2 regions of the Burkholderia sp. BCC1999 genome follow, and region 2 is predicted to be linked to the other one. Evidence: riboswitches for the same ligand, from Rfam matches in the RefSeq annotation. Region 2 holds a riboswitch; the other holds the start of a gene.
The links. A riboswitch is a leader RNA that binds a small molecule or an ion and turns the genes downstream of it on or off. The one in region 2 is predicted to bind cobalamin.

Region 1 (7,644 bases), on a different contig from region 2:
GTCGCGAGCGACGCCGAGATGCCGGGTTCGACGCGCAGGTCGACCGCGGCCCACTGCGGGTTGCGTGCTTCGTCGAGCGCCTCGAGCACGGCCGCGGCCATCGCGAACACGCCGGGGTCACCTGATGACACGACCGCGACGCGCCGGCCTTCGGCCGCCAGTTCGAACGCATGGCGTGCGCGCTGCATTTCCTCGCGATTGTCGGTGCCGTGCACGCGCTGGTCGCCGCGGAACGGGCCGGCCATGTTCACGTAGGTCGTGTAGCCGAGGATGTCGGTCGCTTCCGCGAGCGCGGCACGTGCGGCCGGCGTGAGCCACGCGGCGGCGCCCGGGCCGAGACCGAGCACGGTCAGGCGGCCGCGCGCACGGCCGAGCGTGGCGGGATCGACCGGATACGACGCCACCGCGCACGCGAGGCCGTTCGATGCGGAGCGCAGCGTGTGCGCGACACGCAACGTGCGGCCAAGCAGCGTGGCCGCATTGGCTGGCGCGTCACTGTCGGCATCGACGAAACGCAGCGGCACGCCGAGCGCTTGCGCGGCTTCCTCCAGCGTGGAGTCGCCGATCGCCGATGCCGGCCCGACGATGGCGGCGAGTGCCAGCCGCGCGAGACCTTGCGCGTCGAGCATGGCTTCGATGCGCGCGACAAGTGCGTCTTCCGCGTGTACTGCATCTTCGGCAACACCGACCACCACGCTGCGTGGATGGATCACGAGTTCATCGTGTGTATCGCGCCATGCATCGGGCGTCACGCGGATCGCATGCGCGGCCGCATCGTCGCGCGGCAGCGCGACATCGTCGAGCCACGCCGCCGCGCCGTCGACGCGCGTCGAGGCACCCGCGAGCAGGTCGGACACGAAACGCTTGCCCTGCGCGAGATCGGCCAGCGCATAACCTTCGGGCGGATTGAGCACGCATGCGCCGAAGCGCAATTCGCCACTCGTCGTGATCGCCGGCGCGACGCCGATGCATTCGGCGATTTCGCGCGCGATCACGTTGACGCCCGTCAGCCCGCCGAGCAGCGGCACGACGGCCGAGCCGTCTTCCGCGACCGCGAGCACGGGCGGCTCGACGCCCTTGTCGGCAAGCACGGGCGCGAGGCAGCGGATCACGATGCCGGCCGCGCACAGCGCGACGATCGGCAGGCCGCGCGCATAGAGTTCGCGCAGGTGTGCGCCGAGGTCGTCGAACGGCGCATCGGCGGCTACGCGCGATGCGAGGCCATGCACGAGGGCGCCCGGGTAGCGCGCCTGGATGCGTCGCGCGGTGTCGAGCGCGCCCGCGCCGAGAATCACGATCGCGGGTGGGGTCGTCATCCTTGCCATTTTTCCCCCGGCACGACGAGCAGCGAGAAATACGGCGACGCCATCGGGTCGACCGCGTCGAGCGGCACGATGCGCTGGTTCGCCATCGTCGCGCGCTCGACGTACAGCGCGCGTTTCGCGAGCCCGAGTTCATCGAGCACGCGCCGCACCTTGTCGAAATTGCGGCCGAGTTTCATCACGACGGCCGCGTCGGCCCGCGCGAGCCGCTCGCGCAGTTCGTGCTCGGGCAGCACGCCGGACAGCACCGACAGGCTCTGGTTGCGATAGACGAGCGGCTGGCCGAGCACGGCCGTACCGCCGAGCATCGCGCATACGCCCGGGATCACCTCGGTGTCGTAGCGCGGCGCGAGGCGGTCGTGCAGGTACATGTACGAGCCGTAGAAGAACGGGTCGCCTTCGCAGATCACCGCGACGTCGCGCCCCGCGTCGAGGTGTGCGGCGACGATCTCGGCTGCCGTGTCGTAGAAGTCGGCGATCACCGTCTCGTAGCAGAGCGGCGGCGGCAGTGCTTCGGTCGTCACCGGATAGACGAGCGGCAGTTGCGTCTGCCCGTCGAGCAGGTGCGCTTCGACGATGCCGTACGCATTGCCTTTCTTGCCCTTAGCGACGAAATACGCGACCACGGGCGCCGCCTGCAGCACGCGCAGCGCCTTGATCGTCATCAGTTCAGGATCGCCGGGGCCGACGCCGACCCCGAACAGGCGTCCGCGTGCGGTCGTCATTCGACCTCCGTCGCGAGCGCGTTGACCGCGGCGGCAGCCATCGCGCTGCCGCCGCGTCGGCCGAGCAGCGCGACGTACGGCACGCCACGGCTGTCGGCATCGAGCATCGCCTTCGATTCGGCCGCGCCGATGAAGCCGACCGGAAAACCGAGGATCAGCGCGGGGCGCGGCGCGCCGGCGTCGAGCATGTCGAGCAGGTGGAACAGCGCGGTCGGCGCATTGCCGATCACGACGACGCTGCCCGCGAGATGCGGACGCCACAATTCGAGTGCGGCGGCCGAGCGCGTGTTGCCGAGATGGCGCGCGAGATCGGGCACTTCCGGCTCGCCGAGTGTGCAGATCACGCGGTTGTCGGCCGGCAGCCGCGCGCGCGTGATGCCTTCGGCGACCATCCTCGCGTCGCACAGGATCGGCGCGCCGGCCGCGAGCGCCGTACGGCCCGCCGAGCCGGCGCCGGCCGAGAAGCGCAGGTCGTAGACGACGTCGACCATCCCGCATGCATGGATCACGCGCACCGCGAGTTTCTCGAGGTCGGGCGGAACCTGTGACAGGTCGGCCTCGGCGCGGATCGTCGCGAACGACTGGCGATAGATTTCCTGCCCGTCGCGAATGTAGTCAAGCATCGGTGGTGTCCTGGCTGTGCCGCGCGCCCGTCAAACGGGCCGCGGCCTGGTCAATCGTCAGATGGCGCGCAAGCGGGGCGCCGAGGCCCTCGGCCGCGTCGCGCCGGTAAAGGTCGTAATGCGCGGGCGCCACCGCGACGAGCGTATGCGTCGCGGGATGCGGCATCGCGCAATGGCGTTCGCAACCGGTCAGGTGCACGTCGACCGGATGGCCGATGCGCGCGGCGAGTGCGAGCGCGTCGTGTTTCGTGTCGGCGCGTGCTTTCGCACAGCCCGCGCTGCCGGTACAGGCGACGAGTGTCGCAAGCGGGTCCGACGGCCGGCACACGAGGCCGAGCGACGCGAGTGCGTCGAGCGTGGCCGGGGCGCGTTCGTTCGGCACACCGTGCAGAAACACGCCTTGCCACGGCGTCATCGACAGCGTGCCGTCGCCATCGGCTTCGGCCAGCGCGGCGAGCCGTTCCAGCTGCGTCGCGTCGAGCCGCCCGAGCACGCATTGCGCACCGACGCTGCCGCGCGCCGCATCGAGCGACGGGCGCATGCCGAAACGCAGCGCCCGATCGGTGCGCGTGCGCCGCCAGCCGGCGAGCGCGAGATCGGCCGTGAGCGGGAAGGGCAGGTAGTGCCGCGCGCGTTCGAGTAACGCGCGTTCGCCGCACGCTGCCAGCAATGCGCGCATCCGCGTGACATCGGCTGGCGCGAGATCGAGGAACGCGAGCAGCAGTGCGCGGACCAGCGCGACCGCCTGATCGGGCGACACATCGACCGACGCAGGCCGGTCGCCATCTACGACCGGCGGGCAGCCGGCCAGCCCGGCCGCGATGCGTACCGCGCCGTCGGCGCGGCGCCATGCGGCCAGCCAGATGTCGTGCGGATGGTCGAGCTCCACCACCGATTCGCCGCCGTCGAGCTGGATCGAGAATTTGGGCGACAGCTCGCCACGGCGCGGCTCGCTGGCCAGCATGTCGAGCAGCGGAATGGCGAGTGCGTGGCTATCGATGAGCGCGGCGGGATCGTGCCCGGCGAGCGGGCTGAGCATGATGTTGCGGACGTCGTCGCTCGCGGCGAGCGCGGCCGTATCGTTGGCCGAACCTGCCGCCGCCTCGGCGCGCGGGCCGAGCCCCGCATCGAGCAACGCACGCGTCAGCGCGTCGGCGGCACCGTCGCGAATGCCGCGCAGCTGGAGATTCGCGCGATTGGTCGCGTCGATCGCGCCGGAGCCGTACGCACGTGCGGCGGCGGCAATCGCGCGCGCCTGGCGTGCATCGAGCCGGCCGCCCGGCAGCTTGATCCGGCACAGGCCGCCATCGGCGGCCGCGACCACGCGCACGAGCCCCGGGCAAGCCGACGGGCGCACGACGGGCGATGCAGGAATCGAATCGGGGGCGGAACTCAACGGGATACCGGGACAGTGTCGCGCCGCGGCCAACGCATCGGTACACCCCGCCCGACGCCGACTGGCACGCACGCACTTTCTGGCCGGCAGGTCTCCTGGCTGACAGGTCGGCGCCGGCTCCCGGCCTTCCCGGTGAAACCAGTGGCATGAAGGGGAGATCGGCTCGCTGTCTACAGTTGCGGGGGCAGCCACAGCGGCGCGTGGCGCGCCCTGTGTTCCCTCTTCGGCCCCGAAGGGCACCGGCGAACGAACGGCCGTAGGATACCCGATTTTCACGACGCTCCGGCATCGGCGGGTTTGCCCTGCAGCCGCGTCGCAGCACGGCTGCGGCGGACTGCGCGAGCGCGCGCGGATGGTACGATTGGCGGCTCGACATCCGACCGGCGAGCCGCCGGGATCCGCAATGATGAAACTCGGCAGGACGGAGCTGTTCGGCATGGGGATTGCGCTGGCCTTGCTGGGCATCCCCGCATGGATGCTGCTCGCATTCACGCTGATTCCGTTTGCGCCGTCCGCGCAGTGGCCGAAGAATGTCGGGCTCGTCGGCCTCGTCGTGCCGATCGTGGCCGGCGGAACCTGGCTGTTCAGGCGAGGCGGTGTGCGGCCGTTCGTGTGGCTGCTGCTCGGCTGGCTGCTGGTCGCATCGATCGCCGGCATGTATCTGACCTTGCTGAACTACCTCGGCGGCGCGCCGCACGGCTGACATCGCTGCCGCATCGCGTGTCCGGGCAGGCGGTGGCGACGGGCGTCAACGAATCAACGCGCGGCAGCACGACGGCCGCGCATCGCAATAAATTGCAGGGAATCGAACGATGGGGAAGGGTGCATGACGGCGTGGCTGACGGTAGTGGGCATCGGCGACGACGGTTACGCGGGGCTTGGGCGCAGCGCACGTCGCGCGCTGCTCGACGCGACGCTCGTCGTCGGTGCGAAACGGCATCTCGACATGCTGCCCGCACGGCTGCGTGCCGAACGCGAAGCGTGGCCGTCGCCGTTCGATCTCGCGGGCGTGCTCGCGCGGCGCGGCTCGCCCGTTTGCGTGCTCGCGAGCGGCGACCCGATGCTGTTCGGCGTCGGCGCGACGCTCGCGCGCCAGCTTTCCTCCGATGACTGGCGTGTGCTGCCCGCACCGTCGTCGCTGTCGCTCGCGGCCGCGCGCCTCGGCTGGGCATTGCAGGACGTCGGCGCGGTCTCGCTGGTCGGCCGTCCGCTCGCGACGCTTGCGCGGCATCTGCTGCCGGGCCGGCGCCTGTTCGTGCTGAGCGCCGACGGCCGCACGCCGGCCGCCGTCGCGGCCGAACTCGCCGCGCGCGGCTTCGGGCCGACGCGCATCAGCGTGTTCGAACATCTGGGCGGTCCGCTCGAGCGGCGTCTCGACGGCCTCGCGCAGGACTGGAGCGTTGCGGAAACGGCCGCGCTCAATCTTGTCGCGCTCGACTGCCAGGCCGGCCCCGACGCGCCACGTCGCGCGCTCACGCCCGGCCTGCCCGACGATGCCTACCGCCACGACGGCCAGCTCACCAAGCGCGACCTGCGCGCGATGACGCTCGGGCGCCTCGCGCCCGCGCCCGGCGAACTGCTGTGGGACGTCGGCGCGGGCAGCGGTTCGATCGGCATCGAATGGATGCGTGCGCATCCGTCCTGCCAGGCGATCGCGATCGAAGCGCATGCGGAACGGCAGCGCTTCATCGAACACAACCGCGACGCGCTCGGCGTCCCGGGCCTGCAGCTCGTCGCGGGCCGCGCGCCCGACGCGCTTGCAGGGCTCGCGACGCCCGACGCGATCTTCATCGGCGGCGGTGCGACGGCGCCCGGCGTGCTCGACGCGTGCTGGGCATCGCTGAAACCCGGCGGCCGGCTGGTCGCGAACGCGGTCACGCTGCAAGGCGAGATGGCGCTCGCCGCGTGGCGCGACGCGCACGGCGGCACGCTCACGCGCGTGTCGCTCGCGCATGCGGAACCGCTCGGCCGCTTCGACACGTGGCGCCAGCCGCTGCCGGTCACGCTGTATGACGTGCGCAAGCCCGACACGGCCGAGGTGGCCGATGCGATCGACACGGCCGGTGCGTCGAACCCGTCGAACGCAACGGACGCGTGATGCGCGACGAAACCCCCGAACAACCCGCGCCGCTGCGTTTCGGCTATACGACCGGCAGCTGCGCGACCGCGACGTCGCTCGCGGCCGCACGGCTGCTGCTCGCGGGCCAGGCGCACGATGCGGTCGAGATCGTGCTGCCGAAAGGGCAGCGCGTGATGATGCGGCTCGCGTTCTGCCGGGTCACGGCCGACGGCGCCGAAGCCGGCACGATCAAGGATGCCGGCGACGATCCGGACGTCACGCACGGTGCGCTGATCTTCGCGCGCGTCGCGCTCGCGGCGGCGCCCGGCGTGCGTTTTCACGCGGGGCCCGGCGTCGGCACGGTCACGCGCGCGGGGCTGACGCTGCCGGTCGGCGAACCGGCGATCAACCCGGTGCCGCGCCAGATGATGACGACCCACCTTGAAGCGCTCGCAGCCGAGCAGGGCTACGCGGGCGGCTTCGACGTGACGATCGGCGTCGAAGGCGGCGAGGCGCTCGCGCTGAAGACGATGAACCCACGCCTGGGCATCGTCGGCGGGCTGTCGATCCTCGGCACGACCGGCATCGTGCGGCCGTTCTCGTGTTCGGCCTATATCGCGTCGATCCACCAGGGGATCGATGTCGCACGCGCGAACGGCATCGCGCATATCGCCGCGTGCACGGGCAACGCGAGCGAGGACGCGATGCGCGCGCATTACCACCTGCCCGACATGGCGCTGATCGAGATGGGCGATTTCGCGGGCGCGGTGCTCAAGCACCTGCGGCGCGCCCCGGTCGCGCGCCTGTCGATGTGCGGCGGGTTCGGCAAGCTCAGCAAGCTCGCGGCCGGTCACCTCGACCTGCACAGTCGTCATTCGAGCATCGACCTGCCGATGCTCGCGCAATGGGCGGCCGAAGCCGGCGCGAGCGAGGCGCTACAGGCCGCGATGCGCGCCGCGAACACGAGCCAGGAAGCGTTGAAGCTTGCGCAGGCCGACGGCGTGCCTCTCGGTGATCTCGTCTGCGCGCATGCGCTGCGCGTCGCACGCGATATCGTGCCGCCGTCGGTCGCCGTCGAGATGTTCGCGATCGACCGCCAGGGCCGCTTCGTCGGGCAAGCGCGATGAGCGTACGCATCCTGCTGCTCGGCGGCACCGGCGACGCGCTGAAGATCGCACGCGCGCTCGGCCCGCATCACGTCTATAGCCTGGCCGGCCTCGGCAAGGTGCCCGACGACCTGCGCTGCGACGTGCGCGTCGGCGGCTTCGGCGGGGCCGCCGGGCTGGCCGCATATCTGCGCGACGCCGGCATCGGCCTCGTGATCGACGCAACGCATCCGTATGCCGCACAAATCAGCGCGAACGCCGCTGCCGCGACGCGCGACACGGGGGTGCCGCTGTGGGCGCTGCGCCGCGCGCCCTGGACGCCGCAACCGGGCGACGACTGGCGAATGGTCGACGACTGGGCCGGCATCGAAGCCGCGCTCGCACCGTTCAGGCGGCCGCTGTTCACGCTCGGC
Region 2 (7,644 bases):
GCCGATCCGACACCCGACCTGCGCCAGTGGCGCTATTTCGCGACCGTCGCCGAAGAGCGCCATTTCGGCCGCGCGGCCGAACGCCTGTCGATGACGCAGCCGCCGCTGTCGCAGGCGATCCGCGCACTCGAGGAAGCGCTGGGCGTCGCGCTGTTCGTGCGCACCAAGCGTTCGGTGGCGCTGACGGCGGTCGGTGCGGCGCTGTTGCCGGACGTGCGCCGGCTGCTGGCGTCGGCCGATGCGCTGCCGCCGCTCGCGCGGCGGCTCGCGCGCGGCGAGGCCGGCTCGCTGTCGCTCGCGTTCGTGTCGACCGCCGACTACGGACTGCTGCCATCGCTGCTGCGCGCGTTCGGCGCACGTTATCCGCAGGTTCGGTTGCAACTCGCGGAGGCGACGAGCGATGTGCAGATCGACGAGCTCGTCGCCGGCCGCATCGACGCGGGGCTCGTCATTCCGCCGGTGCCGCCGCGCCACGCAGCCGGCCTGTCGTACCTGCCCGTGGTGCGCGAGCCGCTGGTGGTCGCGATGCCGGCAGCGGCGTCCGATGCGCCCGAAGACGAACCCGTGCATCTCGCCGAAGTGGCCGCGTTGCCGCTCGTGATCTTTCCGCGCCGTTTGGCGCCCGGCTTTTATGACATCATTACGGGCTGCTACGGCGCGGCGGGGGAAACCCCGCGCATCGGCCAGGAGGCGATCCAGATGCAGACGATCGTCAGCCTCGTGTCGGCCGGCATGGGCGTCGCACTGGTGCCGCAATCGCTGCGTAACCTGCGGCGCACTGGCGTGGTCTACCGGCCGCTTGCCGGTCACGCGCCGGCCGTCGAGACAGGCCTCGTGTGGCGCACGGGCGACGTGAGCCCCGTGCTGGCCGGCTTCATCGACGTCGTGCGCGCGCAGGGCCTTGCCGCGTGACGTGAACGATGGTGCACCGGCGCCGTCCAATGCGCGGTGCTGCGCAGTGCGACAGCCGTACCGCATTCGAAAACTTCTTCGCTAACCCATGATCATTCACCCGAATTTCGACCCCGTTGCGATCCATCTCGGGCCGCTGGCCGTACGCTGGTACGGCCTCATGTATCTCGTCGGCTTCATCGCGGCGATCGTCGTCGGCCGGATCCGCCTGAAGCTGCCGCATGTCGCGGCGCAGGGCTGGACCGCGAAGGACATCGACGACATGATGTTCTACGGCGTGCTCGGCACCGTGCTCGGCGGCCGGTTCGGCTACGTGCTGTTCTACAAGGCCGATTTCTATTTCTCGCATCCGCTCGACGTGTTCAAGGTGTGGGAAGGCGGCATGTCGTTTCACGGCGGCTTCCTCGGCGTCACGCTCGCAATGATGCTGTTCGCGTGGCAGCGCAAGCGCCACTGGCTGCAGGTCACCGACTTCGTCGCGCCGATGGTGCCGACGGGGCTCGCGGCCGGGCGGCTCGGCAACTTCATCAACGGCGAGCTGTGGGGCCGCGTGACCGATCCGTCCGCACCGTGGGCGATGCTGTTCCCGGGCGCGATGCGCGACGATGCGGCGTGGCTGCCGAAGCATCCGGAACTCGTCGAGAAGTGGCATCTCGCCGACGTGTTCATGCAGTACCAGATGCTGCCGCGGCATCCTTCGCAGCTCTATGAAATCGTGCTCGAAGGCATCGTGCTGTTCTTCGCGCTGTTCTTCTTCTCGCGCAAGTCGCGGCCGATGGGTGCCGTGTCCGCGCTGTTCCTGATCGGCTACGGCCTCGCACGCTTCACGGTCGAGTTCGCGCGCGAGCCCGACGACTTCCTCGGCCTGCTTGCGCTCGGCCTGTCGATGGGGCAGTGGCTGTCGCTGCCGATGATCCTCGTGGGTGTCGCGCTGATGGTCTGGGCGTATCGCCGTCGCGCGGCAAACGCTGCGGCGTGATGCGAAATCGATGCGCGCGCAATCGATGCGTGCATCGACAACGCGCAGGCACATAAAAAACGCCGGCCCTCGGGCCGGCGTTTTTCGTTTGCGACAGCGGCGCGTGGTGCGTTACTTCATCTGCACCGAGCCGTTGACGGTGACCGACACGGTGGCCTTGCCGCCTTCGACCGCGATCGGCGCGCTCATCTTCGCGCTGTCCATCGGTGCCGCGGCCATCGCCATCATGCGCGGGTACGGCTGCACGTTGCGGCCGCTGCCGACGTTCACGTCGCGAATCGTGTAGCTGCTGTAGCCGAATGCCTTCGCGGCTTCGTCCGCGCGTGCGCGGAACGACTTGATCGCCTCGGTCGTGAGCTTCTGCTCGGCCGTGCGCTGCGCCTCAGGCGACAGCGAGAACTCGACGTTCGCGACCTGCATCAGGTTCGACAGCTGGCCCGCGAGCTTCGACGCCGCGGCGAAATCGCGCGATTCGAGCGCCACCTCGGTACGGCCGCGCCACGCGGAGATCTTGCCGTCGCGATCGGTGCTCGGATACACGGAGAACGCACCCGTGTGCGCCGTGACGCCCGACACGCTCTTCGCCTGCGACAGCGCTGCGTCGGCGCGCTGGTTCAACTGCGCCGTGAGGCTGCCCGGATCCTTGGCCTGCTGCTCGTAGAACAGCGTGATGTGGATGATGTCCTGCGGCACGTCGGCGCTGGCCTGCGACGACAGCGACAGCACGCCCGCCGGCTCGGGGAAATGCGGGTTTGCGGTCTGCGCGTGCGCGGCCGGCGACGCGAGCGTCAGCGCGACGGGAACGGCGGCGGCGAGGGCGAGCGACAGCGCGAGTGCGGATTTCTTGGTCATTGTTGGACTCCTTGTGCGAGGGCGCGCACGCGGATCACGCGTGCACGACGCGGGCGTACCGCGCGACGAAATAAACCACGGCCGGCCTGATCGGCCGACAGCGGTTGCTTAGGCTGCGCAAAAGACCCGCGAGTTCCGTGTCGGCCGCGTGTGCTGACCAGATTTGACCTTTGGCGCAGGCCTACTTCATCAGCTTTTCGGTGATGAAGCGCCATTCGGTGCGCGTCACGGGTGTGATCGACAATCGGTTGCCGCGAGCCAGCACGCGCATGTCGGCGAGTTCGTCGTGTTCGCGCAGTGCGGCGAGCGGCACGAGCGGCGACTTTTTCACGTAGCGCACGTCGACGAGCAGCCAGCGCGGCGCTTCCTGCGTCGATTTCGGGTCGTAATAGGGGCTTGCCGGATCGAACTGCGTGGGATCGGGGTAGGGCGTCGACGATACTTCGGCGAGGCCCGCGATGCCCGGCTCGGGGCAGCTCGAGTGATAGAACAGCACGCCGTCGCCGATCTTCATCGTGTCGCGCATGAAATTGCGCGCCTGATAGTTGCGCACGCCGGTCCACGGCAGCGAGCGCTGCGGTGCGTTGGCGAGATCGTCGATGCTCGCTTCGTCCGGTTCGGACTTCATCAGCCAGTATTGCATGGATCGTGATCGACGCAGAAAGAGGCTGCTACAAAAGAAAACGGCACCGGGACGTGCCCGATGCCGTTGGATAGGTCCCCGCCTTGGCCGCTAGGCCGGCATCCTGAACCTGGGGTTCAGAATTGGTCGCAGTTAGCAGCACTTCGGGTACATCAGACAGAGTGACGCGCGCGCCCGTGCTACAAATTTCCGCAACCGTGCACATGGCATTGGTTCAAGGAATATATGACCTTGGCGAACCAGGCAGGGAAGCTGACTGAACTGTGATTCGATGCGCCAATTTGACCACCGTTGACCGCCGAGATCAAGGGGAATCGACGTATCGATTAAAACGTTACTGCGTCTCGTGCTGTGCGAGCACCGCGCCGAGCTGTTCGTTCATCTGGTGCATTGTACGACGGATTTCCTCCGCCGGAAATGCTTCACCGTGCCGCACGCTCGTTTGCAGCCGCAGCAATTCCGATGCGAGCGACAGCGCCGCCATCACCGCAATGCGATCGGTGCCGCGTACCGAGCTGTTCGAGCGGATTTTCGACATTTCGGCGTCGACACGCGCGACTGCCTCGAGCAGCGCCGCTTCGGTCTCGGCCGAACAGGCCAACCGATAGGGCTGGCCGAGAATCGAGACTTCGATCTGCTTGGTGCTCATGCATGTTCTCCGTGGCTGGCCGCGTCATCGCCATCCGTACGCGCCTGCGCATCCAGCAGGTCGAGCTGGTTGTCGGCTTGCTCCGCGCTTTTCGAGCGCGGCAGCTTTTCGAGAATCGCGTTCAGTTTCACCTGGGCGTCGTCGATCTTTGCCGACAGCGTGTCACGCTCGGCCGCGAGTGCATTGCGTTCGTCGCGAAGTTCCGCGAGTTCCGCGCGGACCGTGTCCGCTTCCGCGCGCAATTGCGCGACCTGCTCCTCGAGCGCGAGCCGTTCCGCGTGATAGCGCTTGTTCAGCGAAATCAGACGGCCAATATTTTGAGATAAGGTTTCGAGTTCGTTGAGCATTTGCTGCGTCCTCTAAAGACCCAGCATTTTAGCGCGGAATAACGCGCAATCCGACATCTGTATCGTTTCCAGTCGTAACACCCCTGCTTCTTGCCGTGAATCGGTGCTTCCCGTACGTGTCCTGACGCTTCCTTGACGCTCGCGCGACCGGCTCCTAAACTGGCGCCGCCTCGGTGCTCGCGCGTGGCACGCGCGGTTAAACGGGAAGCAGGGCGTGCGCTTCGAGAGCGTGCCAACCTGCGCTGCCCCCGCAACGGTAAGCGGCCGCGTCTCCCGACGCAGGCCGGCTCGGGCGCGTTTTGCGTGCAGGTGTCGCACGCGGGCGCGGGCCACTGCGCTTGAAACGCGCGGGAAGGCGAGCCGGACCGCCGCCAGCCCGGATACCGGCCGAGACGGGAAGCCCGCACGGGCTTCGTGACGCGCGGCCTGCGGGGAGGCGGGGCGCGCAATGCTTCACGGAATGTTCTTCGATGCTGACCCCAATCGTCCGCGCGGCGTCCTTGTCACGTCCGGCCGGCAACCTCAAGCGGATGCGCCGCGCGTCATGCGCGCGGCCGTGCACGGCATGAGCGCCGCGCGCGCTGCCGCAATCTGGGCCGCGCTGGCCGCCATGGTCGCGTTGCTGTTCGTCGCATCGCTGTCGATCGGCAGCGTGCCGATGTCGCCGTGGCAGGCACTTGCATCGCTCGTGCCGCATGGCGGCGATGCGCTGTTTGCCGATATCGTCCGCACGCTGCGTCTGCCGCGTGCACTCGCGGGCTTCGCGTGCGGCGCGCTGCTCGCGCTGGCCGGAGCACTGCTGCAGGTGCTGCTGCGCAATCCGCTCGCGGAACCCTACGTGCTCGGCGTGTCCGGCGGCGCGGCCGGCTTCGCGCTCGTCGCGATGATCGCGGGCGGCGCGTGGTGGCTCGTCGACGCATCCGCATTTGCCGGCTCGCTCGTCTCGGTCGCGCTCGTGCTCGGCCTCGCGCGCCGCGAGCTGTGGCGCGGCGATTCGCGCGACGCGTCGCCGCGCCTGCTGCTCACGGGTGTCGTGATCGCGGCAGGGTGGGGCGCACTCGTCACGCTGTTGCTGTCGCTCGCACCCGATGCGAGGCTGCGCGGCATCATCTTCTGGCTCACGGGCGACCTGAACGGCGTGACGACGCCGTGGTTCGCATGGGGCGCGCTGCTGCTGGCCGCCTGCGTCGCGCTGCCGGTCGCGCCGCAACTGAACGTGCTGCTGCGTGGCGACGCGACCGCGCTCGCGCTCGGCGTGCCCGTCGCGCGCCTGCGCGTGCGGATCTATCTCGTCGCGTCGCTGGCCGCCGCGGCTGCGGTGACGACGGCCGGCACGATCGGCTTCGTCGGCCTCGTTGTGCCGCATGCGCTGCGGCTCGCGTTCGGCAACGACCAGCGAATGCTGCTGCCGGCCGCGATGCTCGCGGGCGGCGGCGGCGTGATGGCGGCCGACCTGCTCGCGCGCACCGCGATCGCGCCCGCACAGTTGCCGGTCGGCGTGATGACCGCGTTGATCGGCGTGCCGGTGTTCCTGTGGATGTTGTTGAGGAGACCGATGCGATGACGGATGCCGCACTGCACGCTGGCAGCGACCTGCGCTACGCGGCCGTCGACCTGACGCTGAAGGCCGGCGCGCGCACATTGCTCGACGGGTTCACGCAGGCCTTCCGCCCCGGCGAGATCTGGTGCGTAGCGGGGCCGAACGGCGCGGGCAAGACGACGCTGCTCGCGACGCTCGCGGGGCTGCAGCCGCCGGCCGGCGGACAAGTCGAGATCGACGGCCGGCCGCTTGCCGCGTGGCGCCCGGAACCACTCGCGCAGCGCCGCGCGCTGATGCCGCAGCAACTGCACGACGCGTTCAGCGCGACCGTATTCGACACGGTGCTGCTCAACCGCTTTCCGTATCTCGGTGGCTGGGGCTGGGAGCGCGACGGCGATCGCGCGGCCGCGCACGATGCACTTGCGACGTTCGACCTGACCGCGCTCGCGTCGCGCGACGTGTTGTCGCTGTCGGGCGGCGAGCGGCAGCGGGTCGCGCTGGCCGCGACGCTGTGCCAGGATGCGCCGTTGATGCTGCTCGATGAACCGCTCGCGCATCTCGACCTGCATCACCAGATCGACTGCCTGAGCGCGCTGACCGCATGGCTCGATGCGGGCCCGCGCACGGTGCTGTTCTCGTGCCACGACCTGAACCTCGCGCGGCGTTTCGCGACGCATGCGCTGCTGCTCGACGGGTGCGGTCGCGCGTGGGCCGGCCCCGTGCACGACGTGCTGACGCCCGAACGCGCGAGCGACGCATTCGGCTATCCGCTCGTGCTGATCCGCGAGAACGGCCGCGATGCGCTGTTGCCGGCGTGGCCTGCGCGACAATGAACTTTCCTTTTCCGATTCTTCCGATGCGCGGCGTGTGCCGCGCCCACGACACGGCTTCCCGATGACGACTCCGACCCACTTCCCGCCCGCGATCGCGCCGCTCGACGACGCGCTGCGCATACGCCTGCAGCATGTGATCGACCACAAGACCAAGCCGCCCGGCAGCCTCGGCCAGCTCGAGGCGCTCGCGCTGCAGATCGGCCTGATCCAGCGCACCGAACGGCCGGTCGTGCAGCGCCCGGTGACGATCGTGTTCGCCGGCGATCACGGGATCGCGGCCGAGGGTGTCAGTCCTTATCCGCAGGCGGTGACCGCGCAGATGGTCGCGAACTTCCTGGCCGGCGGTGCGGCGATCAACGCGTTCTCGGGCGTCGCGCAGAGCACGCTGGAGATCGTCGATGCGGGCGTCGCGTCGCCGTTGCCGCTGTCCGACCGGCTGGTGTCGCTGCCGGTCGCGCGCGGCACGCGCAACTTCGCGGCGGAGCCGGCGATGTCGCGTGACGAGGCGATGACGGCGCTGTCCGCCGGTGCGGCGCGCGTGCGCCTCCATGCATCGCTCGGCACGAACGTGATCGGTTTCGGCGAGATGGGGATTGCGAACACGTCGTCGGCCGCGTGCCTGATGAGCCGTCTGCTCGACGTGCCGATCGACGCGTGCGTCGGGCGTGGCACGGGCCTCGACGACCAGGGCCTCGCGCACAAGCGCGCGGTGCTCGGCCGCGCGCTCGTCAAGCATTCGCACGCGATCGCGCCGCTCGACGTGCTCGCGACGTTCGGCGGCTTCGAGATCGCGATGATGACGGGCGCGTACCTCGCGGCCGCGAGCGAGCGGATGACGATCCTCGTCGACGGCTTCATCGCGACGGCCGCGCTGCTCGTCGCCGAGCGC

Region 1: it holds a riboswitch for cobalamin, as region 2 does, so the genes downstream of both, cobG (precorrin-3B synthase) here and U5809_RS07220 (FecCD family ABC transporter permease) in region 2, are expected to answer to the same signal.

The regions. Positions count from the first base shown of each region.
Region 1 is NZ_CAJPHP010000012.1:2,968-10,611, reverse strand. It holds gene cobJ (precorrin-3B C(17)-methyltransferase) at 1-1,316, opposite strand, end outside; gene U5809_RS18615 (precorrin-2 C(20)-methyltransferase) at 1,313-2,047, opposite strand; gene U5809_RS18610 (precorrin-8X methylmutase) at 2,044-2,670, opposite strand; gene cobG (precorrin-3B synthase) at 2,663-4,027, opposite strand; cobalamin riboswitch at 4,134-4,325, opposite strand; gene U5809_RS18600 (hypothetical protein) at 4,473-4,769, shown strand; gene cbiE (precorrin-6y C5,15-methyltransferase (decarboxylating) subunit CbiE) at 4,893-6,164, shown strand; gene U5809_RS18590 (cobalt-precorrin-5B (C(1))-methyltransferase) at 6,164-7,252, shown strand; gene U5809_RS18585 (cobalt-precorrin-6A reductase) at 7,249-7,644, shown strand, end outside.
Region 2 is NZ_CAJPHP010000004.1:152,161-159,804, forward strand. It holds gene U5809_RS07185 (LysR substrate-binding domain-containing protein) at 1-912, shown strand, start outside; gene lgt (prolipoprotein diacylglyceryl transferase) at 1,001-1,891, shown strand; gene U5809_RS07195 (SIMPL domain-containing protein) at 2,003-2,743, opposite strand; gene U5809_RS07200 (EVE domain-containing protein) at 2,925-3,386, opposite strand; RNA gene ssrS (6S RNA) at 3,458-3,639, opposite strand; gene U5809_RS07210 (cell division protein ZapA) at 3,721-4,035, opposite strand; gene U5809_RS07215 (ATPase) at 4,032-4,382, opposite strand; cobalamin riboswitch at 4,537-4,789, shown strand; gene U5809_RS07220 (FecCD family ABC transporter permease) at 4,831-5,946, shown strand; gene U5809_RS07225 (ABC transporter ATP-binding protein) at 5,943-6,755, shown strand; gene cobT (nicotinate-nucleotide--dimethylbenzimidazole phosphoribosyltransferase) at 6,817-7,644, shown strand, end outside.